One region of the Bradyrhizobium sp. SOJA106 genome, then DNA from elsewhere that is predicted to be linked to it. Evidence: predicted binding sites of a transcription regulator. Region 1 holds the regulator's gene; each other region holds the start of a gene.
The links. Region 1 encodes LexA, which represses DNA repair genes until DNA is damaged. Its sites were predicted from a motif close to TGTTCNNNNTGTGTTCNG; they were not measured.

Region 1 (8,375 bases):
CCAGCTCGATCACGGCCGCGGGGCCATGCACGTGCTCCCTGAGATCGTCGATGCCGTGAAGGGCCGCGCCAAGATCATGGTCGACGGCGGCTTCTGCCGCGGCACCGACATCGTCAAGGCGATCGCGGCGGGCGCCGACCTCGTCGGCATCGGCCGGCTGCAATGCTGGGCGCTGGCGGCGGCGGGCGAAGCTGGCGTCACGCGAATGCTGGAACTGCTGGAGGACGAGGTGCTGCGCTGCCTCGGCCTCTTGGGCGCCACGTCGTTCGCCGAGGTCAACAAGTCCTGCCTGCATCCGGCGACCGCGACAAATGCGCCGAGCGTGTTCAGCGCGTTCCCGCTGTTCGACCATGACCCGTATCGGTACTGAATGAAAGGATGCAGGTGACTTCGCTCTCTCCCGGCAGCGCCGATGCGCTTCTGTTCGATCTCGGGCGCGTGGTGCTCGACATCGATTTCTCCAAGGCGATCGACTGCTGGGCGGGACATGCCGGCTGCAAGCCCGAAGCCATCGTCGCGCGCTACGTGCGCGATGAGGCCTACCGGCTGCACGAGCTCGGTAAGATCAGCGACGAGGACTATTTCGCCTCGCTGCGCACCTCACTCGGGATCGGCATTTCGGATGCGCAGTTCCTGGAGGGGTGGAACGCGATTTTCGCCGGCGAGATGCCTGATATCGCCGAGCTGTTGCCGCGTGCGGCAAGGCAGATGCCGCTCTACGCGTTCTCCAACACCAACCGGCCGCATGTGGACTATTTCTCGAAAGAATATGCCGAGTTGCTTGGCCATTTCCGAGAGATCTACCTCTCCTCCAGCATCGGCCTACGCAAGCCGGACGCGGAGGCTTTCGACCATGTCGTGGCCGCCATCGGCGTGCCCGCCAACCGGATCGTGTTCTTCGACGATCTTGCCGAGAACATCGAGGGGGCCCGCGCCCGTGGCTTGACCGCGGTGCACGTGACCTCGCCCACGATGTCGGGAAGGCACTGAAAGCACTTGGGGTTTGACGTTCGGTGCGGTTCGGCCTGTTACCGGGTCAGCCGGTGCTGGAACTAATTTGGCGCAGAATGAGGAACCAAATCACTTTGTGCAATTTTGTACGGAGTTCCCGGAACGAATGTTCGCGGGCGGACTCATGACTCCGTTGGGAATTCTACATCGGACTCATCCTCGTGTTGGGCAAAACCTACCTCACCAAGCAGGCCTCGCTGCTGATGAAATACGCCAGAACCACCTCGGATTCTGAGCTCTCCGCCAAATTGATCAGCAAGGCCGCCGACCTGAAATCGCAAGCCGATCCGCTGCCCGACAAGGATCAGAGTCCCAAAGCGCCGGACGTCAGTCCGGACGAGCAGCCGGGGAGTTGACCGATGCTGGCCGTGGCGCTCGTCCTTCTCATCCTCGCCATGGCCATCCTCATACCGGTCTGTCTCGCCTTCCGGATCATGCCGCGGCGGATTTGACGTCAGTCTTTCACTGCAGTGCGGATCACACAGGATGAATCATCCTGCGTGACCGCCTTTTTGCCTCTGCGCCTGCACTCGGCTAGAACTCTCGCCGCCGATTTGCCCGAAGGGGCGTAGCTGGAGTTTTCACCCGTGGCCCTGATGCCGGTTTCTGACGCGCTTGCCGCGGTGCTTGCCGGCGCAGAGCCGCTGCCTGAAGAGATGGTCGCCCTCGACCACGCCTTCCACCGCGTGCTCGCCCGCCACGTCGCTGCGCGGCGCACGCAGCCGCCGCAGGCGATGTCGGCGATGGATGGCTATGCGGTGCGCGCGGCCGATGCCGCGACAACCGAGTCCCAGCTCACCGTGATCGGCGAAGTCGCGGCGGGCCGGCCGTTTGCGGGATCGGTCGGTAGCGGCGAAGCCGTGCGGATCTTCACCGGCGGCGTCGTTCCCGATGGCGCCGATGCGGTCGTGATCCAGGAGGACACGGTCGTGGACGGCGGGCGCATCACCATCAAGGAAGCGGCAGTGACGGGACGGCACATCCGCCCGGCCGGCGTCGATTTCCGCGAGGGCGACGTGCTGCTGCGCGAGGGCATCCGGCTGACCGAGCGCGACCTTGCACTCGCCGCCGGCATGAATCACCCGCTTCTGCCCGTCCGCCGCCGCCCGAAAGTCGCGATCCTCGCCACCGGCGACGAGCTTGTGATGCCGGGCGCCACGCCTGGCCCCGGCCAGATCGTCTATTCCAATGGCTACGCCCTTCACGCGCTCGCGCGCAGCGAGGGGGCCGATACCGTCGATCTCGGTGTTGCCGCCGATACCCTGGACGCCACCACGGCGGGCATCCGCCGCGCCCGCGAGAGCGGCGCCGACATCCTGATCACCACCGGCGGCGCCTCGGTCGGCGACCACGATCTGGTCCAGCAGGCACTGACGGCCGAGGGGATCGCGATCACATTCTGGAAGATCGCGATGCGGCCCGGCAAGCCGATGATGCATGGACGCCTGGCGGCAATGCGCGTGATCGGGCTGCCCGGCAATCCCGTGTCATCCTATGTGTGTGCCTTCCTGTTCATGGTGCCGCTGATTCGCGCGCTGTCGGGCCGTTCCGTGATTCACCATCGCCGCGAACGGGCGGTGCTCGGCCGCGACGTCGGCGCCAACGACCAGCGTGAGGATTATCTGCGCGCACGGCTGGAGACGCGCGACGACGGCACGCTGATCGCCGTTCCCGTCAATCACCAGGATTCCTCACTGCTTGCGAATCTCGCTGCGGCACAGGCACTTCTGGTGCGCGCGCCGTTCGCGCCGAAGGCCGAAGCGGGCACGCCTTGCGAGGTGCTGCGCCTGCCGGTCTGAACGCGCCGGCTACACGCGTGGCGCGAACTTTGTCGCGTTCACGGTAAATTAAGCAGTTGCGGAACATGTATCGAACATATAGTGTCCGTTCATGATTTGTTTCGAGCATGTAGCGGCTTATCGCTGAATTCAGCGTCTCGGAATCGAACGACATCAACCGGGGGATTTTGGTCGAGATGTTAACGCGCAAACAATACGAGCTCCTGCGGTTCATCAGCGAGCGATTGAAGGAAAGCGGCGTGCCGCCCTCCTTCGACGAGATGAAGGACGCGCTCGATCTGCGCTCGAAGTCGGGCATCCATCGCCTGATCACCGCACTCGAGGAGCGCGGCTTCATCCGCCGCCTGCCCAATCGCGCCCGCGCCATCGAAGTCATCAAGCTGCCCGAGCTGCAGGCCGCGGCCGGCAACCGCCGCGGCTTCACGCCGAGCGTCATCGAAGGCAATCTCGGCAAGGTGAGGACGACGTCCAGCCCGCCCGCCGACGAGGGCGAGCGCCCCGTCGCCGTGCCGGTGATGGGCCGCATTGCGGCCGGCACGCCGATCGAGGCGTTGCAGACTCGCAGCCATACGATCAGCGTCCCGCCCGACATGCTCGGCTCGGGCGAGCATTACGCGCTCGAGGTGCGCGGCGATTCCATGGTGGAAGCCGGCATCCTCGACGGCGACATGGCGCTGATCCAGCGCAACGAGACCGCCGACACCGGCGACATCGTGGTGGCGCTGATCGACGACGAGGAAGCGACCTTGAAGCGCTTCCGCCGTCGTGGCGCCTCGATCGCGCTCGAGCCCGCCAATGCGGCCTATGAGGTGCGCATCCTGCCGCCGAACCGGGTCAAGATTCAGGGCAAGCTGATCGGGCTTTATCGGAAGTACTGATACCGCAAGTCCTGAGCGCGCTGTCCGCGCGCTCCGGTCGGCATCGCCATCAGAGATCGGAGCGGATGATTGTCCGCTCCCGCTGGATAGTCTTTCTGGTTTCGCTCAGATTATCCGGCCCCTGCTCCGACGCTACATCCTCGGCACGCCGCACCAAGCAGACCGCTTCGGGATGGCTTTTGAAGGTTCGAGGAGACGTCATGCGCAAGATCATCCTGAGCACGGTGGCCGCAGCGCTGATTGCGGGATCAACGTCGCAAGCCGTTGCTGCACCATCGCATCGCCATGTCCGCAAGGACACCGCCAAGGAAACGGTAGCGAGCGAGCAAGTCCGAAACGCGCGCAATGCGCTCACGCAGCCATCACAATCGGTCTGGCCATATTCCGGCTGGTCGGCGCCCGCCGGCCGCTGACACGCGCCCACCGAATGCGCGAAAGCAGGGTTTGTTCCTAGCGCCTTCGGGAAAGATAATGTGATCGCATGCTGCGGTGGCGAGCCGCAGATTTGCCTATAACCGCGCAGACGCTATGATGCTTCCACTCTGATAGAGGCCTGCGCCTCGTAAGACAGAGGCGCGGGTTGCTATCTCCGCATGAGGAGCACCCACGATGTGTGACTACAGCCTGCATGCCGTCGCATCGCGCCCTGCCGAAGTCGGCGAGACGATCGTGACGACAACTTTCCGCGGCACCTCGACGCGCGGCTTTGCCTCCGCGGCCGATCCAACAGTCGCGGTCTGCCTGCTGCCGGGAACGGAGCTCGCCTTCGCCGACAACGTCCGCTACGACAATCGCTGGATCTGGACGCGCACCGTCAACTCGCGCGTCGGCAAGTTCGGCAAGATCGATCCGCACATTCCCGATCGCCATCATGATGCGATCGAGTTCCCCGACGGCAAATACGTGCTGGTGACGCAACTCGTCGAAGGCCAGCAAGCAACTGTGCTGCAACTGCCCGTGACGCAGCCGCTTGGCGAGCGCGAGCACAAGCCGCAGGTCAGTGCCGAGAACCGGCCGGCAACTCCGCGTCTGCCGATCGGCTGACGCAGATATCCCGGGCCGACAGCCCGGGCCAGGAAGAGAGATCGCCATCGCCGGCCGTGGCCGGCGACGTGGTGTGGCTTGCGTCTCTCGACATCCGGGCGGACGAGGTCAGCCCACCGCCTTCCCGCCGCACGAAGTTTGCGCTGTCCTGCCTGAATTTTGACCGTCCGCTCCGCAAGTAAATGCCCGATGCTGTCTCGGCTGGTGTCTTGGCTGGCGTCTTGGCACGAGGCGGCGGGCACGTTCGATGAAGACCTTCATTCGCGTCGTTGAGCTCTGGGTACCGGACCGGACGCGCATGCGGCTGGAATTCGGCGGCGGCCTCTACGACGAGGGGCTGTCCGCGTTCAAGGCTGTGAGCGAGGATCTGAATTTCGGATATGACGAGGGACTTCCCGGCAAGGCCTGGGCGAGCGGCCACCCGGTGATTCTCACCAAATTCGCCAACTCCGATTTCAAGCGAACTGATGAGGCGCTGGCGGCGGGACTCACCTGTGGGGTCGCGGTGCCGGTATTTTCAGGCGAATTCCTGCAAGCCGTGATGGTGCTGTTCTGCGGCGACGACGAGGCGCATGTCGGCGCGATCGAGCTCTGGCACAATGATCCTGACGTCTCACACGAGATGGGACTCGTCGATGGCTACTATGGCACTGCCGACATGTTCGAGTTCAACTCCCGCCACACCAGGTTTCCGCGCGGCTTCGGCCTGCCCGGACGCACCTGGAAAGCGGGCCTGCCGCTGATCATCAAGGAACTGCACAACGCCAAGAGCTTTCTGCGCTGGGAGGATGCAGCCGAGATCGGCATCAATCTCGGCGTCGGCATCCCCTACCGAACCGGCACCGACCAGACCTGGGTGCTGACCTTCCTCTCCGCACAGGCATCGCCGATTGCGCGACGCTTCGAGATCTGGGTCCCGAACGAGACCCGCTCCGCGCTCGTCTTCCGCGACGGCGATTGCAGCGCGCAGACCGATCTTGCCGCGCTCTATGCCGAAAAGTCCATCACCAGGGGCGACGGCAGCATTGGCGGCGCCTGGGCCACCGGCATGCCCGCGATCAACGATGATCTCTCCCATGACCGCTCGACCTCGGCCGCGGCGGCACGCGCGGCCGGACTGAGCCGGATGGTGGCCCTGCCCGTCGTCGGCAAGTCCGGCCTCGACTCCGTGCTGGCTTGGTACCTGTAGCCGGTACGCTCAATCATCGGCCTGCAAGTCCGTCTCGGACGGGGTCGCGTTCCGGTTGCGGGGAGCAGCCGGCGGCGCAAGGCTCGCCCCGAAATCAGCCTCGCCCGCAATCGCCGGGGACCACGGCCGGTCGGCGCCTCTCGCCTTCACCGCCTGCACCGCGAATCCGTCGCCGCGACGTGTCAGCGCCAGCGCGCCGTGCGCCGCGAGCCTCTGCCGGTCGACCACCATCGCAGCGCAATCCGGCGGCGCTGGCCTTGCCGTGACCACCAGTGCAGCGCGACTGCAATCATCAGCCAGTGCATCGATCCGCAAGGACAGCGCGACCAGCCGCCCATCGGCGAGCGGCGTGAGGCAGCCGGCCTCGTCGCATGACACGCCGTCGGCCAGTGCGGCACTGCCACCATCGCGCGCATCGGCATCGGCGGCGAGCCACTCCTTGAGCAGAAAACCGTCCTTGCTGGCCCTGATCAGATGCAGGTGGCCGTCCCTGCCACGCACAGCGATACTCTGGCCGTCCCCGGCAATCAAAACGTCGGGTTGGCGCACCGACAGCCCCCAGAGCATCGCCACCAGCAGCACCACGGCGCCGGACCAGCGCAGCGGCGTCCGCAACAAGCCCATCACGATGACCCCGAGGCTCGCCGCGATCAGCGGGCCTATGCCGAATGCCGGGATGCGGCCGACAGCGCCTGGCAATCCCGCTACCCAGCGCGAGACCGCGATCATCCAATCGATACCGATCCCCATCAGCCACCAGAACACGCCGTCGAGCCCGAACGGTGCCGCAAGCAGGCCCAACAGCCCAGCCGGCATGACCAGCGCCGAGACCACCGGCATCGCGCCGAGATTGGCGAGCACACCGAACGGCGTGACGCGGTGGAAGTGAAAGGCGGCGTAGGGCGTGGTCGCAAGCCCCGCGATCAGCGAGGCCAGGAACAGCATCGCGATCTCGCGTCCGCCCCACAGCGCGATGCGCGCGGTCGTGGAATGATCGGGCGAGGCAAACAGGTTCGGCATGCCGATCTGCACCAGCGCGACAAGTCCGAGCGTCGCAGCAAAGGACATCTGGAAGCTCGGATGCACAAGCGCTTCCGGCGCGACCGCAAGCACGATCATCGCCGCCACGGCCAGCGTGCGGAAGGTGATGGCGCGCCGGTCGACCATCACAGCGATCAGCACCACCGCCGTCATGAAGAACGATCTTTGCGTCGCGACTTCCGCGCCCGACAGCAGCAGATAGAACGCCGCAGCGACCAGCGCCGCGGCGGCCGACCATTTCTTGATGGGGAAGCCGGCCGCCAACCCCGGAATCAAGGCCAGCAGCGCGCGCACCGCGAAGAACACGACACCTGCGACGACGGCCATGTGGTAGCCGGAGATCGACAGCACATGACCAAGGCCCGAGATGAACATGGCGTCGTTGACGGGCGTCGTGATCGCATCGCGCCGACCGGTGAGCAGCGCGGTCGCGATGGCGCGATCGTCGCCTTCGAGCGTTGAGCGGATGCGCGCGTCGATCGCATCGCGCAAGCCCTGCATGAACGCGGCGTAGCGCAGCCGCAGGCCGCCGGTATCGGGCGGCACCGACGCCGTGATCGCGCCCATCACGAAGCCGGACGCGCCAATACCCTGGAAGAACATGTCGCGCGAGAAATCGTAGCTGCCGGGTCGCACCGGCGAGATCGGCGGCAACAATCGCGCCTTCAGCTGCACGAAGCTGCCGACCTCGGGCGCAGTCCCTTTGCGCACCGACAGGCGCACGCGCTCGAGCTTGACGTCGCTGCGCTGCGCCTCCATCGCGGTGACGCGAAGGACAAAACGATCGGTGCGCTCGCGGATGTCGCGGGTCTCGACGAAGCCCGACAGCGATACCGAATAGAGCGGCTTTGCCAGTACGGTGTGCGAAATGCGCGCCGTCTTCCAGGTCGCCACGGCAAGGCCGGCCGCGACGGCAGCGATCAGAAGCGCAGGCGCGAACCACCGGCTCCGTCGCAACAGAACCGCGCCAGACATGAGCGCGACCGCGGTGGCGGCAACGACCCACAGCACCGGCTCATGATCGGCCGCGAAGTACAACGCGATGCCGCCGCCGAATGCGACAGGGACCCACGGCAACAGCCGCCCTGCGCCGGTTTCAGCGTGCGCCCATTCGCGGAGCGTCTCGACGGTCGCGGGCCAAAGGCCGGAGCCCACCGGCGCAAAGCCGTCAGCCGCGACGGTTCGGCCCGTCGGCCAAGTTCCCGCAATCCCTTGCGAGACACGCTGCGGCCGGCCCGGCTCTGCCATTCCCTAGCACCCTGCGATACGCGACGGGTGCCGAGGCTACCGGAACGTGCAGGCGGACGAATAGCGGTACGGATCGGGAACGAAGGGGACGCCGCCCTACTTTTCCTCTTCCATCGTCACGGCGACATCCGCTTTCGCCGAGAGGCGGACCTTGTTGCCCTCGAC
Region 2 (6,836 bases), 170 kb from region 1:
CCAGGTCGTATCGCCACGCTCCGACCTTCAGCGTGCGCAGATACTTCGGTCCGAACGTATAGGCGCGCAGGAAGTGCTTAACCTCAGCAGGTGAGAGACCCGTATTAGCGCCGATGAGGTCGTACTTGATGCCGATAGCAAGCGGACACTTGTCTCGACCACTGTCGGCGATGGCGGGGAACAGTTCGGCCAGGTGGGCACGCTGCTGGCGATACAAAGCCCAATCAGTGGATCGATAAATACGATTGCGTTGGTGGGACAGAGTAGACATTTCGTGCTCCCGATTCCGTGGTGGAATGGGGGCATCATATACAAGAGTCATACAGAAGCAATACTAAAACGATACAAAAGGAAGAAAAATATATAGAGGTCAGCATTCGCGCTGCCTCTACGTATTCTTGCGGATCTGCACTCCGCCGTCAGCCCAGCTCAATTGCCTCTGTGCGCGAGGCGTGCTCAGCCCATACCAAGCGCGCATATTCTATGCGCGCATTTCCCGTTGGGTCGTGTCGTGCGGCCCATTGGCCGGCGCTGATCGTGGCTGAGGTTCTGCGGAAGTTCATGTGAAGGGCGCCATTAATAACAATCGGGTCGCATCCCTCGGCACGCAGTATTGAGTAAAACAAAGCTGCGCTAAACTTGTCGCGCATTTTAGGTATTTGTCCTCCGTAACAATCACGCTCACGCTGTAGTGTTTCGACGCCCATTCCTTATACTCCCCATGGCCGCGAACCGGCGCGGCAGCCGGGGGGTAGAAATCCGCTAACATTTACGGACCGTCCGCTTTTAGACCGTGAGGTCTTGGACATGGCGAGACGCCCCCGGCCACAAGGCCAAGTGACGTGCCCGCCAGGGCACGCGCCGACTGAAGTGTCGGGATTCGGCGCCGCCAATACGGAGAGGCCTACAATGTAGCCGGGTTTCTACGCCCGGCAGAACAATGCGATAAAGTTGCGTGTCGCGCAATACACAATTTGAACACAAACGAATAACTGTAAAGCAGGCGTGGATATCGCGCGTTACTCAGCGTGAGAGATCGACGTATGCCCCATGAATCACAGTCAGCACCTTTACCTCCACATCTTCATCATGGTTCCCGTTCTTGTAAACGATTGGCCTATGAATGGGGTTTGTGGATCTCGGCTGGAACTCGGTTCTGTCCGGATAAACGGCCACGGCCTTAACGGAGCGCTCAATCAGGCCGCCCCGGCTCTGCTCGACAACTACAATCATATTGTTCGTCAGCACGCCGCCTGCATCTTGGAAGTCGACGCCGAGAACAATCATTCCGTCGAATATCTTTGCTTCGTTCATTGAGTCGCCGTGCGCCACCCAAGCCATCGGTCTTGCGTTAGGATGACTTGCGCTGCGCGCCGCGTTCACGGAGCGCGGCTCAACTTGCGAAAGCAAGTCAGCTTCTCGAAATGAACCAGCTTCCACCACGCCCAGTATCGGATAGGGGACGCCCTCCGTGCTGCGCGTCGCCGCTTGGCGCAGCGACACCACGTTGCTCGCATGATTGTCGTTCGCCCGCCTGGCCCTAACTGGCGACTCTACACCGAAGTACTCGGCCATTCTCTCGACTTCCTCTGTGCTGAATTTGGTCTCGCCACGCAGTCGCGTGTGTAGCGTGGGTTTTGCCATGCCGAGACGCTCAGCCAAGGCTATAACGACCTTCGTGCGTCCGCGCGGCTCAGCCATTTCATCGATGTGCTTGTTAGCCCACTTCGCATAATCCACGACATACTCCCTTTTGCTACCCCGTGTTTTTACGCGGTGTGTTCCGTATACGAAACTTATACATTTCAATCAAGCTTAAAAATCTAGCTAAAACAAGCCACTACAAAACATAGACAAGAAAATCTCAACAGGTGCTGGTTTCTGTATGGCTTTTGTATAGAATCAGTGTAGGGTGTTCCCACATCGCGGAAACGCCAACTCACGGAATTCATTATGGTTCGATGGAATGACGAGGAAATTATCGATCTGGCCTGCATCGAGGGCATAACCGTAGCGGAAATCGCTCAGCGTGTCGGAGTTCACAAGGCGACCGTTGAGAGATTCTTCCGCCGGAACAGGACCAAAATTAAGGCAGCCCGCACGGGTGTACAAATACCGGACAGAAAGCACGCAGAGGTGCTGGCACTTTGGGGTGACAATTACCCCCGTGAAGAGATCGCCGAGCGGGTCGGGGTGAGTGCTGATGTTGTTCGTCGCCTGATCCTCTCCGCTGAATACGAGGAGCAGCCAGAAGAATTAGGGGCGACCTTAGAGCTCCTGGCGCTGCAGGTGGCCCATCCTGGGCGGCTCTACGAAGACGATGTGCGCGCGTTGTGTGGCCGGGAACCAGTTCGGATTAGCGCGCCAGACACCGGGCTGCGTAGCGCAGCGTAACTTCAGACAAACAATGAATCATAACTGCTTGCCGCGTGGGCGCGTGCGGCAAACGAAACTGCGCGCCTTGGAGACTCCATGACACCAGAAGAGAAGAGCCTTTACATGCAGCATTTTTTTGACATCGGCGACGTCGTCGAAATCGACGATAGCGTGATTGGTACCATTACCGGCCTGCAGATAGCTGAAGGTCAGGAAGACCAATACCGCGTTTTGTATCGCGATGCGACGGGATCGCCCCAAGAGAAGTGGTGGCGCGGTTCTTTGCTTGAGTCTGTCGAGCCCGACGAGTCCAACGTTGTCTGCTTCGACTGCGCCAAGGCCGCTCTGGCTGAATCCCGCAATGCAACTCATCACTAAGGGGCCAGGGATGTACGGTTTGCTGAAGGATGAAGCTGCGCGAGCAGCTGATGCGCCGAAGTTCAAGATCGGTCAGCGCGTGCGCGTGGTTGACGCCGATGGTGGTGGTGCGATTGGCGATGTCGCTACTGTCACCACGGTGAAACCGGTCGATGGCCTCGGCATTTACTACCATCTTGACGGGCTTTCGCACCATACCGAAGGCCTGTTCGAGCACCGCCTCGCACCCGCCTTCCTTCCAGGTGACAAGGTTCGCGTCACCAAACACAGCGGCTACTTCGCTGCCGGCGATGTCGGCGAAGTTGACCGCCAGTCTAATCATGCCGTGTTCGTAAAGCACGGCGCGTATCAGCGCATGGGCCTGCCGATTGACGCGGATAACTTGGAGCTGGTGGAGGCTGCGGATTGCGCGGGGCGCGATGGCCAGCAGGAAGCGAAGCCCGAACCGAAGTTTAAGATCGGAGACCTGGTCACAACGTCTAGTGTTGATGATGCAGGTATCGGTGAAGTCATCTCGGTTGAGGACGGCTGGTATCGTGTCAAGTTTTCAACGTGGTACGGCACCTGTGGTGAGAAGGAAAGAAATCTCAGCCCGGCCCGGCCGCTCGCGGTCGTAGCTGACAAACTCGTCATCGACACGCGCCCCTGCATCGTCGCCCGTATCCTAGATGGCCAGCCGCGTCCTAGCAACATCCCGTTCGTCCACGCTGACGTCGCCAGCGCGGTGACTGAAGCCGAGCGGCTCGCCAAGAACAACCCTGGCCAGGAATTCGCTGTCTATCAGCGCGTAGCCGGCCGCGTGGCCGAAGTGTCTTACAGCATGAAGGAGGTGGCGTGATGGCAGGTCGCACGACAGCACAGGCATTCAACGAGTGGATGCGGAGATACACCGAGGAGCCGGACTCCTTCGCGGCTGAGTTCCAGACCGTCGGGCTTTTTCTTGCGGAGGAGGCTGCGGGAAAAGAACCGTCTTATGGCGAGACGTGTGCTGCGTACCTTAACAAGCTTATCATGGGGGAGATTTAATGAACGCCGCCAACATTCACCGGTTGCCCGCTGCTGCTCAGCCACAGCCGACAACCATCACCCTGCAGCAAGCGCTGGCCAGCGGTGTAACCGCTGAGCAACTCCGCGCAGCGGCCAAGTGGAACGATCGAAAGTCGTTTGACGAGCGTCGCCGGAAGGCTCGAACCAGACACAAAGCGCAGGCGGCGGCTTTGCGAGCGGTAGCGGATGAGTTGGAGACGTGCGGCCAGCTCGCGAGGGCCGCATGACAATCACGGTCGTTGCCGTGCTCTGCCAGGCGCTGGCTGGAATTCCAGCGCAGGCATGTCACGAGGAAATCGTGACCAAGGTCGACAGCCTGCAGGCTTGCATGCTGTTTCCGGCCGATCTTGCGCAATGGAAGATGGCCGGCAGGTTTGCCGATGACCGGTGGACCATCAGCAAGGTCCGCTGCATTCCTGGCTCTTACGAAAAGAAGGACGCGATCTGATGTTCAGTCTGTACGACGACTCTGTTGCAAACTTCAATGCTTGGCGCGCCCGCCAACGATACCGCAATCCCGACGAGAGGCAGGGTATGGCCGTTATGTCGCTGTTACTGGCATGGATCGCTATCCTTGTCGGCAGCGTGGCGGCCTGGGTGACGCACGTCATCGTCTGCATCAAGGCCAGTGCATGGATCTTGCTGGCATTCGGCTGCATCGTGGCGCCGGTTGGCGTGGTGCACGGTCTTGGGGTTTGGCTGGGGATTTTCTAGCAGTGCACCTCTGGACCGCAACCGGCCACCTCGATCCTCTGCACGTATTTCTTATCGCGTGCGTTCTCATGGCCCTCGCAAGCACGCCTGGGCATTGGCCTCCAGCACATTCGTAAGGATACGTAATGGCAATCTCACTCTCTTCGCTCAAGTCGACCAAGAAGCAAGCGCAAGAACGCGCGCCCATCGTAACGATTTACGGCGTCGACGGCGTCGGCAAGACTACGCTGGCCTCGGAATTTCCCAACCCGGTCTATATCCCGACGTCTGGCGAACGCGCGCCATCGGACATCGATCTTCCCACGCCAGGCACGATCGAAACGCTTGAGGATCTGTACGACATCGTTGGCGAATTGCTGGCGACCAACGATGACGGCTCGCTTGTCCACGACTTCAAGACCGCGATCTTCGATAGCTTGGACGGACTCGAGCCGCTTGTGTGGAAGGTCACTTGTGCGCGTATCGGCGCCACTGCGATCGATGACAGCAGCTCCGGGTCAACTGCGGCTTATGGTCGGGGCTATCGAGAGGCCGATGTCGAGTGGACCGAAATTACTGACGCGCTGGACGCATTGGCCACGGCTGGCATCAACGTCGTTTTGCTCGCGCATCCCGGAATCGTGACATTCAACTCTCCGGTCTCTGACCCGTACAGCCGATACGAGGTCAAGCTTCACAAGCGCGCCGCGGCCCTCATCCGGGAAAAGTCGGACGTGGTCGGGTTCGTGAATTACCGTGTGACTCTGGTCAAAGCCGATCCAAGTAATAAGAAATCAACGCATCACGCTGAAGGAAAGGAGCGCTACATCCATCTAGCTGAGAATGCGGGCTTTGTGGCGAAGTCGCGCTTTCCGACTCCCGAGTCCATCAAGTACGTGAAGGGCAAGGGCTACAGCGAGCTGGCGAAGTATCTGCCGAGCGTGCAAGGGGAGACGGCGTGACCCCATACCTTCGCTGCGATGACGTGAGACTGGCTGGTTGGCTTATGTCCAACCCGCCTCCGCCGGGAGCGCGTAATGGAACGATGCTTCTGGTGTGCGGCAGCCGAGCGCTCGACTGGCTCGTGCCGGCCGATGGATATGACGAAGGCAAACAGCGTGGAATGGAGGCGGCGTGACCAAACGCTCCCAGACCGTAGACGCCGCAATCAAGCGCTGCTGGGCCAAACTGGCCAAGGCTGCGTTTGAGAGGGCGGTTTCCAGGGTCGGCTTTGACCGTCCTCAGGAAGCCGAGCAGTACATGCTGCGCACCGAGCGCTGGCTTGAGAAGGCCGGCGCCGAAGCAACGAAGTGGTATTTCTGACAGTGAATGCTGCTAACGACAACGAGCTTCCGCGCACTCGCGCGGAGGCGGTGACGGCGGGTCTGAAGTTCTACTCAGATGGCAAGACTTGCAAGCATGGGCACCGGGACAAGAGATATTCAAACTCTGGGAGCTGCGTCCCGTGCGCCATGGAGAAGGCCACGAGGTGGTACGGCGAAAACAGAGAAAGAAAAGCCGCCACCGACCTGCGGAGATACCACGCTAATCCAAGGGTAAAGGAGCAAATCCTGGAATGGCGAGAGAGAAATCCCGGCAAGGTAATAGCCAGTCGAAAGAAATGGATCACGAATAATCCCGAGAAGCGAACTGAGTCCTCACGCCGATACGCCGCCAACAACCCCGAGAAGGTGCAAGCAAATGTACGAAAACGAAGGGCGCGTTTGCGCGGTAGTGATGGCAGCCACACCTCAGGCGACGTCTTGGAGATACTACAGCGACAAAAATACAGGTGCGCAGAATGCGGTTGCTCGGTGAGAAAGAGGACTGCCAGGCAGGTGGACCATATCATTCCACTTGTGCTCGGCGGCTCAAACGATCGTTCCAACCTTCAGGTGCTTTGCTCAACCTGCAACAAGAAGAAGGGCGGCAAGCACCCAATTGACTTCGCCAATGAGCGCGGTCGCCTAGTATAACTATCGGCACGATCGGCCCTTTAGCCGAGTGCTACGCGGCACAGCCGCAACCTGATCTCAATCAGGAGACCACCCTTGGCCCAACTCGGAACCAAGTTCAAAAGCACAGATCACGACACCTCCCAGAACGATTATCCTGAACTGCCGAACGGAATCTACGACCTCGAAATCATCCAGTCCGAAGTGAAGGATACGTCTGGACCCAAGGGCAATGGCAAGATGCTGGCCTTGCGGGTCAGTGTTGTGGCTCCGGAGGAGCACAAGGGGCGCCTCCTGTTCAACAACATCATGCTTGAGCATGACGTGGCGCAGACCCAGGAGATTGGCCAGAAGACCTTCGCCAAGCTCTGCCGCGCATTGGGCATC
Region 3 (8,375 bases), 2.4 Mb from region 1:
GCCGGCCTCGATCGACCAGGCGAACCAGGCGTTGCCGCGGCGCTGGCCGATGATCTGCCAGGAATGCAGCAGCAGCAGCGCCCAGAGCGGCCGCGCCAGGACCAGCGGGCCGAAGTCGAGCGCGGGCGAGGAGAAGGCCAGCACCGTCATGGTCAGGAGCACGGCGAGCACCGCCTGCTGCGAGCCGACCACGGCACGCGAGAGATGGTAGAGCGCGATGAAGGTCGCGATCTCGCAGAGCTGGGCCAGCACATAGACGCCGAACACGTGGCCGCCGGCGGCGCGGTAGGCGATATCAGCGAGCCAGATCGGCAGCGGCGGGCCCAGATCCGTACCGACCTGGTATTCGCGGCCGAACGCCAGCAGCGTCGCAAGGCTGCCGGGCGGGCTGCGATAGAACGCCAGCGCCACGAACAGCCACATCAAAGCCTGGAGCAGCACGGCGATCCACACGATCAGCCGCGGCCGGGCGCGAATGAGCTCGATGACCAGGGAGGTAAACCGCATGCAACGTCCGAAAGATGCAGCCAACCCGTCCAGCCGGCCCTATTCGCTCACACCTGTTTTGATAATGGGCGCTGCGCGTTGTGGCAACGACCGTCTGCTCGTCATGCCCGGGCTTGTCCAGGCTTGTCCCGGGCATCCCCGTTCTTCAAGCCGCAAGAAAGACGTGGATGACCGGGTCAAGCCCGGTCATGACAATTCGGAAGCTGCGGGGCTAGGCCCTAGAGATTTGCTGAAATATCGACCTCGACGCTCGCTTCCACCTGCACCTCGACCTCGCTCACCGAGAACAAATCCTGCACCGGCTCGACGGTCCAGGGCATGTGCTTGGCGCGGGCGGCGGCGACGGGGGCGAAGAAGCTGCGGTGGTGGACGCTGGGACCAAGGCGATCGAGCGCCTCGAGATGCTCGGGGACGGCATAGCCCTTGTGCTGCTCGAAACCGTAGCCGGGGCAGTCCTGCGCCAGCGCGCACATCAGGCGGTCGCGCGTCACCTTGGCGACGATCGAGGCGGCGGCGATCGACAGCACGATGCCGTCGCCGCCGATCACGGCCTCGCAGTCGCAAGCCGTATCGAGCCGGTCGCGGCCGTCGACGAAGACGTGGCGGGGCGCTTCCGGCAGCGCCACCACGGCGCGCTTCAAGGCCCACAGCGAGGCGCGCAAAATGTTGTCGCGGTCGATTCGCGACGGCGAAGCGACGGCGACCGACACCTGCGCGGTGGCGCAGATCTTGTCGAACAGCTTTTCGCGCTCTTCCGCGGTCAGGCGCTTGGAATCGTCGATGCCGCGCGGGATGCGGTCGGGATCGAGAATCACGGCGGCTGCCACCACGGGACCAGCCAGCGGCCCGCGGCCGGCCTCGTCGCAGCCCGCGACCGGCCAGATGCCGCGCTTGATCAGCGCCCGCTCGCGGCGAAAGCTCGGCGGCGCGATCGCGATGATGCCTTTCTTGCCGGGCAGGGCCGGCGCGGCCTCGACGGCAGACGCCTTGCCCGATTTGGCAGGTGTGGCCTTCTTCGCAGCGGCGCTCGCCTTGGGCGCGTCTTTGGCCGGCTTCTTGGCGGACTTGTCCCGAATCATGGCCGGGATCGTGCGCAAGCGATCCGGCCAGCGCAACCGGGAACCCCGCGCAATTCCCGTTATTCAGACCGTCCCCTACTCCGCCAGATGGACCCGCCGGTCCTCGCCGACCTCGATGCCAGGCGCAACCACCACTTCCCAGGGATGGCCGTCGGGATCGGCGAAATAGCCGGAATAGCCGCCGTAATCAGTCTCATGCGCCGCTTTCAGCATAGCCGCGCCCTTGCCGAGGGCGAAGGACAGCACGGCGTCGACCTCCTCGCGTGTCCGGCAGTTCCAGGCGAGCGTGATGCCGCGGAAGGTTGATGGCCTCGGATCGTCGGGCAGCTTGGCGTCGGCTGCGAGCTGATCCCAGGGATAGAGCGCGAGCACCGGACCGCCGGTGTCGTAGAACGCGACGGCCTCGCCGGTTCCTTTCAGCCGGCGCGCAAAGCCGAGCGCGTCGTAAAAGGCGATGCTGGCACGGATGTCGCTGACGCCGAGCGTGACGACGGTGAGCCGCGGCACCGGAGCCGGGAGTTCCTTGCTCATGCGACGCCCCTTCGTTTCGATCAGAACAGGCTGAGCTGCTCGCCGTTCTGCTTCGGCTTGGCAAAGTGATCCGTCGTCAACTTCGACCGCCGCTTGTTGAGACCAAGCCTCTCGCAGGCGATCTCGAAGCGCCGGCCGATGGTCCAGGCCATCGGCCCCGTGCCCTTCATCCGCTCGCCCCATTTCGCGTCGTAGTCGCGGCCGCCGCGCATGTCGCGGATCAGCGTGAAGACGTGGCGATAGCGGTCGGGAAAATTGGCCATCAACCATTCGCGGAAGAGATCGCGCACCTCGAGCGGCAGCCGCAGCAATACGTAGGAGGCTTCCTTGACGCCGGCATGGGCGGCGGCATCCAAAATGCGCTCGATCTCGGAATCGTTCAGCGCGGGGATCACGGGCGCGACCATCACTGTGGTGGGAATGCCGGCCTCGGAGAGCTGCTTCAGCGCCTCCAGCCGCTTCGGCGGCGTCGAGGCCCGCGGCTCCATGGTGCGCGCCAGCTTCGGATCGAGCGAGGTCACCGAGATCGCGACCTTGGCGAGGTTACGCTTGGCCATCCGCGCGAGAATGTCGATGTCGCGAACCACCAGCGCCGACTTGGTGACAATGCCGACGGGGTGGCCGGTGCGCTCCAGCACCTCGAGAATCCCGCGCATGATCTTGCGCTCGCGCTCGATCGGCTGATAGGGATCGGTGTTGGTGCCGATCGCGATCATCCGCGGCTCGTAGCCGGGTGCGGCGAGCTCCTTCTCGAGTAGCAAGGGCGCTTCGGGCTTCACGAACAACTTTGACTCGAAGTCGAGCCCCGGCGACAGGCCGAGATAGGCATGCGTCGGCCGAGCGAAACAATAGACGCAGCCATGCTCACAGCCGCGATAGGGATTGATGGAGCGATCGAAGCCGATGTCGGGCGAATCGTTACGGGTGATCACCTTGCGCGAGGTGTCGACCCCGACGGTGGTCTTGAACGGCGGCAGATCTTCCAGGCTCTGCCAGCCATCGTCGAAAGCGACGCGGGCCTCGGCCTCATAACGGCCGCTGGCGTTGGATTGTGCGCCCCGCCCTCGCCTGCGCGCGCGATCAATGGCGACGCCAAGCTCGGGAAAATCAGAGCCCGCACCCGCCGGCTCGGAGGGCGCCGTGACCGGCGGGTGCTTGAGAGCATGAGAGGATGCTGCTGGACTCATGCGGACAAGATAGCATGACATAGGAACAAATCAAGAACCAAGACAAAAGACTCGAAAACAACCCCATGCACAGTAGCCGCCCAAATTTCTCGCGCGCGGCTTTGACCTCACGCAACACGCTTGCGGGGCGATCCCGTTTGATTTCGGCAAGGGATCGATCGTCGCGGAACAATGTTGGTGACCATCCCCGGTGAAGGTCGGCATGAACATGACAAATCAACAACAATCGCGTGCGGCGAGCAGCGACCTCGGTCTGCTCGATCGCTATTGGCGCGCCGCCAACTATCTCTCCGTCGGGCAAATCTACCTGCTGGACAATCCGCTGCTGCGTGAGCCGCTGCGGCCCGAACACATCAAGCCGCGTTTGCTCGGCCATTGGGGCACGACGCCCGGGCTGAACTTCATCTACGCCCATCTCAACCGCGTCATCCGCACGCTTGACCTCAGCGTGATCTATGTCTGCGGGCCCGGCCATGGCGGCCCGGGCATGGTCGCCAACACCTATCTCGAAGGGAGCTACAGCGAGATCTACCCCGACATCGCCCGCGATGCGGACGGATTGCGAAAACTTTTCAGACAGTTCTCCTTCCCCGGCGGCATTCCGAGCCATGCGGCGCCGGAGACGCCCGGCTCCATCCACGAAGGCGGCGAGCTTGGCTATGCGCTGGTGCATGCCTATGGCGCGGCATTCGACAATCCCGATCTGATCGTCGCCTGCGTGGTCGGCGACGGCGAGGCCGAGACCGGCCCGCTCGCGGCGTCCTGGCATTCCAACAAGTTCCTGAACCCGGCCCATGACGGCGCGGTGCTGCCGATCCTGCACCTCAACGGCTACAAGATCGCGGGTCCGACCGTGCTCGGGCGGATGCCCGACAGCGAGATCCGTGACCTCTTCCGCGGGCTTGGTCACGAGCCGCTGTTCGTCGAGGGCGACGATCCCAAATTGATGCACCAGGCCATGGCGGACGCCCTCGACGTCGCGCTCGCCAGCATCCGCTCGATCCAGCAGCACGCCCGCGACGGACGCAAGACCATCGAGCGGCCGCGCTGGCCGATGATCGTGCTGCGCAGTCCGAAGGGCTGGACCGGCCCGAAGGAGGTCGATGGCAAGAAGGTCGAGGATTTCTGGCGCGCGCATCAGGTGCCGGTTGCGAGCTGCCGCGAGAACCCGGCGCATCTGAAACTGCTCGAAGACTGGATGCGCAGCTACGAGCCGGACAAGCTGTTCGACGCGAACGGTACGCTCATGCCCGAGCTTCAGGCGCTGGCACCCGATGGGAACAGGCGCATGGGCGCCAATCCGCATGCCAATGGTGGGCTGCTCAAGAAGGAGCTGAAGCTGCCGGACTTCCGCAGTTATGCGCTGGATGTGCCGCAGCCCGGCGGCGTCATCGCCGAAGCGACGCGCGAGCTGGGCAAATTCCTGCGCGACGTCATCAAGCTCAACACCGAGACTCGTAACTTTCGCATCATGGGGCCGGACGAGACCGCGTCCAACCGGCTGGACGCCGTGTTCGAGGCCACCGAGCGCGTCTGGATGGAGCCGACCGAACATTACGACGTGCATCTGGCGCAAGACGGACGCGTGATGGAGGTGCTGAGCGAGCATCTCTGCCAGGGCTGGCTCGAAGGCTATCTGCTCACCGGCCGCCACGGCTTCTTCTCCTGCTACGAGGCGTTCATCCACATCGTGGATTCCATGTTCAACCAGCACGCCAAATGGCTGAAGGTGACGCGGCATCTGCCATGGCGGCGCCCGATCGCCTCGCTCAATTATCTCCTGACCTCGCATGTCTGGCGCCAGGACCACAACGGCTTCAGCCATCAGGACCCCGGTTTCGTCGATCTCGTCGCCAACAAGAAGGCCGATATCGTCCGCATCTATCTCCCGCCCGACGCCAACACGCTGCTGTGGATCGCCGATCACTGCCTGCGCACTTACAATCGCATCAACGTGATCGTCGCCGGCAAGCAGCCGGCGCCGCAATGGCTATCGGTGCAGGAGGCGGCGACGCATTGCGATGCCGGCATCGGCATCTGGACCTGGGCCGGCAACGAGGATGCCGACAGCGAGCCCGACGTGGTGATGGCCTGCGCCGGCGACGTGCCGACGCTGGAGACGCTCGCCGCCGTCGACCTGCTGCGCAAGGCGTTGCCTGACCTGAAGATCCGCGTCGTCAACGTCGTCGACCTGATGACGCTGCAACCGAGCGAGCAGCACCCGCACGGCCTCTCCGGCCGCGACTTCGACAGCCTGTTCACGCGCGACAAGCCCGTGATCTTCGCCTATCACGGCTATCCCTACCTGATCCATCGCCTGACCTATAACCGCACCAACCATGCCGGCATGCATGTGCGCGGCTTTGCCGAGGAAGGCACCACGACCACGCCCTTCGACATGGTCGTGCTCAACGGGCTCGACCGCTATCACCTCGCGATCGAGGCGATCGAACGCGTGCCGGGCCTGGCGACCAAGGCCGCGCAGGTGAAGCAGCAGTTCCGCGACAGGCTGATCGAGCATTCGCGTTACGTGCGCGAGCACGGCGAGGACATGCCTGAGGTGCGCGACTGGGTCTGGCCCAACAGCGCCGGCGGCAACACGCCGGCGGAAGCCGGCGATTGATGCCCGCCATGTCCGATGCGGTCCTCGTCCTCAACTCGGGCTCGTCGAGCATCAAGTTCGGCCTGTTCGATATTTCCGCGGCCGAGCCCACCCTGCTCTGCAAGGGCCTGCTCGACGAGCATGAGGCAAAGCCCCGGCTCGTCGTGAAGAACCCTGCCGGCGAAGATCTGTTCGAGACGCAAAGGGACGTGGCGGATGCGGACAGCGGCCGTCTGTTCGCCGACGTAATCGGCTTCGTCGAAGATCGTATTGGCGACCATCGCCTGCGCGCCGTCGGTCATCGCATCGTTCATGGCGGGCCGGATTATTCAGGCCCAGTCGAACTGACCGATGATGTCCAAGCAAGGCTGGAGGCGTTGACCCCGCTGGCGCCGCTGCATCAGCCGCGATGCCTGGAGCCGATCCGAACCATCGCGGCAATCAAGCCTGCCCTCACGCAGATCGCCTGTTTCGACACCGCCTTCCATCACAGCATGGCGCCGCCGGCGAGCCGTTTCGCGATCCCACGGCGCTTCGAGGCACGCGGCATCCGCCGCTACGGGTTTCACGGTCTCTCGTTCGAATATGTCGCCGGCCGCCTCGCCGGGATCGCACCAGAGCTCACGGCGAAGCGCACGGTCATCGCGCATCTCGGCAATGGTGCCAGCCTCTGCGCATTGCGCGACGGTCGCAGTGTCGACACCACGATGGGGCTGACGCCGCTCGACGGCCTCGTGATGGGCACGCGCTGCGGCACGATCGATCCCGGCATGCTGCTCTATCTGCACCAGCACGAGAAGATGTCCGCCGAAGACGTCCAGCATCTGCTCTATCGCCAGTCCGGCCTGCTCGGCGTCTCCGGCCTCTCCGCCGATATGCGCACGCTGCTCGCAAGCGGCGAGGCCGCTGCGCGGGAGGCGGTCGATCTCTTCACGCTTCGCGCGGCGCAGCAGGTCGCAATGATGGCGGCCACGCTCGGCGGGCTGGAGTGTCTGGTTTTCACCGGCGGCATCGGCGAGCATGCGAGCGAGATCCGCAGCGCGATCGGCGAGCGCCTTGCGTGGCTTGGCGTGCGCATTGATGCGGCGGCGAATGACGCGAGACGCGAGCGGATCAGCAGCGGCGACAGCGCCGTCGATGTGTTCGTCATTCCGACGAATGAGGAACTGACGATCGCGCGGCACTGCGCGGCGGTGCTGCGAGCGAAGGCTTAGCATCGTAGTATCATAGGGTGGGCAAAGCGAAGCGTGCCCCACCAATTCGAGGTTGTGGGACGGCGCAAGTGCGCCTTTGTCCACCCTACGATACTGGACGCGCGGAGACAGGGGGGCACAACAAAGCTCAGTGAATACCCGCAAGAATCTGAAAGCACCCGATCGCGACCTCGATCACGATCAGCACCACCACCGCGACCTCGAGGCGGAGGGAGCGCTGGGTGTCGATGATGTCGGTCAGCGCGTTGGCGGTTTCCGACACCGCGGTGAGCTTGCGCTCGAGCGTGTCGAGGCGCTCCTTCAATTCATACTCGTCCTCGAGACGGGCATAGAGCCGGTCGAGCTCGGGCTTTTCCCAGAGCACGTCCGGCTTTTCGGCCACAGCGACACGGCCGGCGACGCGCTGCTGGACCAGGAGCGCATTGCCGATCAGTTGCAGCATGCCCTTGCGGCGCGGCGGCGTGCGGCCCTGCTCGGCGAGCTTGCGCGCGAAGGGCTCGATCACATCGAAGACGGCGGCCACGCGCCGCTCATCACGCGCCAGCGAGGTGCTCTTGGCGAGCGCATCCGCAATCAGGAGCAGCCGGTCGTCGGAGAACCTGGCAAGGCAGATCGGCCCGCCCGGCTGGATCACCTCGGCGTTTTCGTCCTTGCAGAGCTGGGCCTGCGCGGTCTCTTCCTCATAGGGGCTGAACTCGCCGATCACGCGGGACTTGAGGCCGTCGATCAGCACCTTCTCTTCCGAGGGAAGCAGCCCGATCAGCACGACGACGCCGTAGCGGAAGATCACGGCAAGGCCGCCATGGACGCGGAACGCGGCCGGCGTCGAGGAGACGAGCGTGCCGATCTCGAGGCCGGAGGCATTGATGCGTTCGCCGAGCATCACGGCGCGGATCCGCAAGGTCGGCGCGGCGTCCGGTTTCGGCGGTGCTGGCGTGGTGCCAATGGGAAGTTGATCGGCGGTCACTCGACTATCTCACTCTCGGCACCGGCGGTTGCGAGTTTTCCGGTCGTAAGGTCCATGTCAGACCGCCGATGCAGGCTTGCGGACCAGTAGCGTCTTCACCTCGATCATATCGGCGAAGACAGCCCCGTTTGAAGCTCACGAAGCCCGAAATTCGCCGAAACATTCGGCAATATTGTCCCCCTGCGCGCGACACATTTGGCTGCGATGGGCGGGCGCGGTTTACCATCGCATCCCGGAGCACCGCCAAAAAGTTGCACTCGGTAACGCCGCATGTTTATGACAAAGTCA

Region 2: the regulator LexA is predicted to act here: its motif matches at 1,769-1,786, upstream of AC5V87_RS23220 (LexA family protein).
Region 3: the regulator LexA is predicted to act here: its motif matches at 3,326-3,343, upstream of AC5V87_RS10710 (PA0069 family radical SAM protein).

Annotation. Positions count from the first base shown of each region.
Region 1 covers NZ_CM182549.1:4,815,248-4,823,622, forward strand. Annotated here, with positions in the region: gene AC5V87_RS22265 (alpha-hydroxy acid oxidase) at 1-370, shown strand, start outside; partial or broken gene AC5V87_RS22270 (HAD-IA family hydrolase) at 379-1,007, shown strand; gene AC5V87_RS22275 (hypothetical protein) at 1,173-1,367, shown strand; gene AC5V87_RS22280 (molybdopterin molybdotransferase MoeA) at 1,599-2,810, shown strand; gene lexA (transcriptional repressor LexA) at 2,987-3,688, shown strand; gene AC5V87_RS22290 (hypothetical protein) at 3,889-4,101, shown strand; gene AC5V87_RS22295 (hypothetical protein) at 4,298-4,732, shown strand; gene AC5V87_RS22300 (GAF domain-containing protein) at 4,980-5,921, shown strand; gene AC5V87_RS22305 (ComEC/Rec2 family competence protein) at 5,931-8,210, opposite strand; gene AC5V87_RS22310 (DUF2171 domain-containing protein) at 8,307-8,375, opposite strand, start outside.
Region 2 covers NZ_CM182549.1:4,983,456-4,990,291, reverse strand. Annotated here, with positions in the region: gene AC5V87_RS23225 (ProQ/FINO family protein) at 1-271, opposite strand, end outside; gene AC5V87_RS23220 (LexA family protein) at 1,024-1,740, opposite strand; gene AC5V87_RS23215 (helix-turn-helix domain-containing protein) at 1,954-2,394, shown strand; gene AC5V87_RS23210 (hypothetical protein) at 2,473-2,754, shown strand; gene AC5V87_RS23205 (hypothetical protein) at 2,765-3,592, shown strand; gene AC5V87_RS23200 (hypothetical protein) at 3,592-3,780, shown strand; gene AC5V87_RS23195 (hypothetical protein) at 3,780-4,028, shown strand; gene AC5V87_RS23190 (hypothetical protein) at 4,025-4,249, shown strand; gene AC5V87_RS23185 (hypothetical protein) at 4,249-4,515, shown strand; gene AC5V87_RS23180 (ATP-binding protein) at 4,641-5,456, shown strand; gene AC5V87_RS23175 (hypothetical protein) at 5,629-5,817, shown strand; gene AC5V87_RS23170 (HNH endonuclease) at 5,967-6,470, shown strand; gene AC5V87_RS23165 (DUF669 domain-containing protein) at 6,546-6,836, shown strand, end outside.
Region 3 covers NZ_CM182549.1:2,418,727-2,427,101, reverse strand. Annotated here, with positions in the region: gene AC5V87_RS10725 (glycosyltransferase family 39 protein) at 1-507, opposite strand, end outside; gene rnhB (ribonuclease HII) at 726-1,586, opposite strand; gene AC5V87_RS10715 (VOC family protein) at 1,662-2,117, opposite strand; gene AC5V87_RS10710 (PA0069 family radical SAM protein) at 2,138-3,304, opposite strand; gene AC5V87_RS10705 (phosphoketolase family protein) at 3,513-5,927, shown strand; gene AC5V87_RS10700 (acetate/propionate family kinase) at 5,936-7,120, shown strand; gene AC5V87_RS10695 (RMD1 family protein) at 7,248-8,087, opposite strand.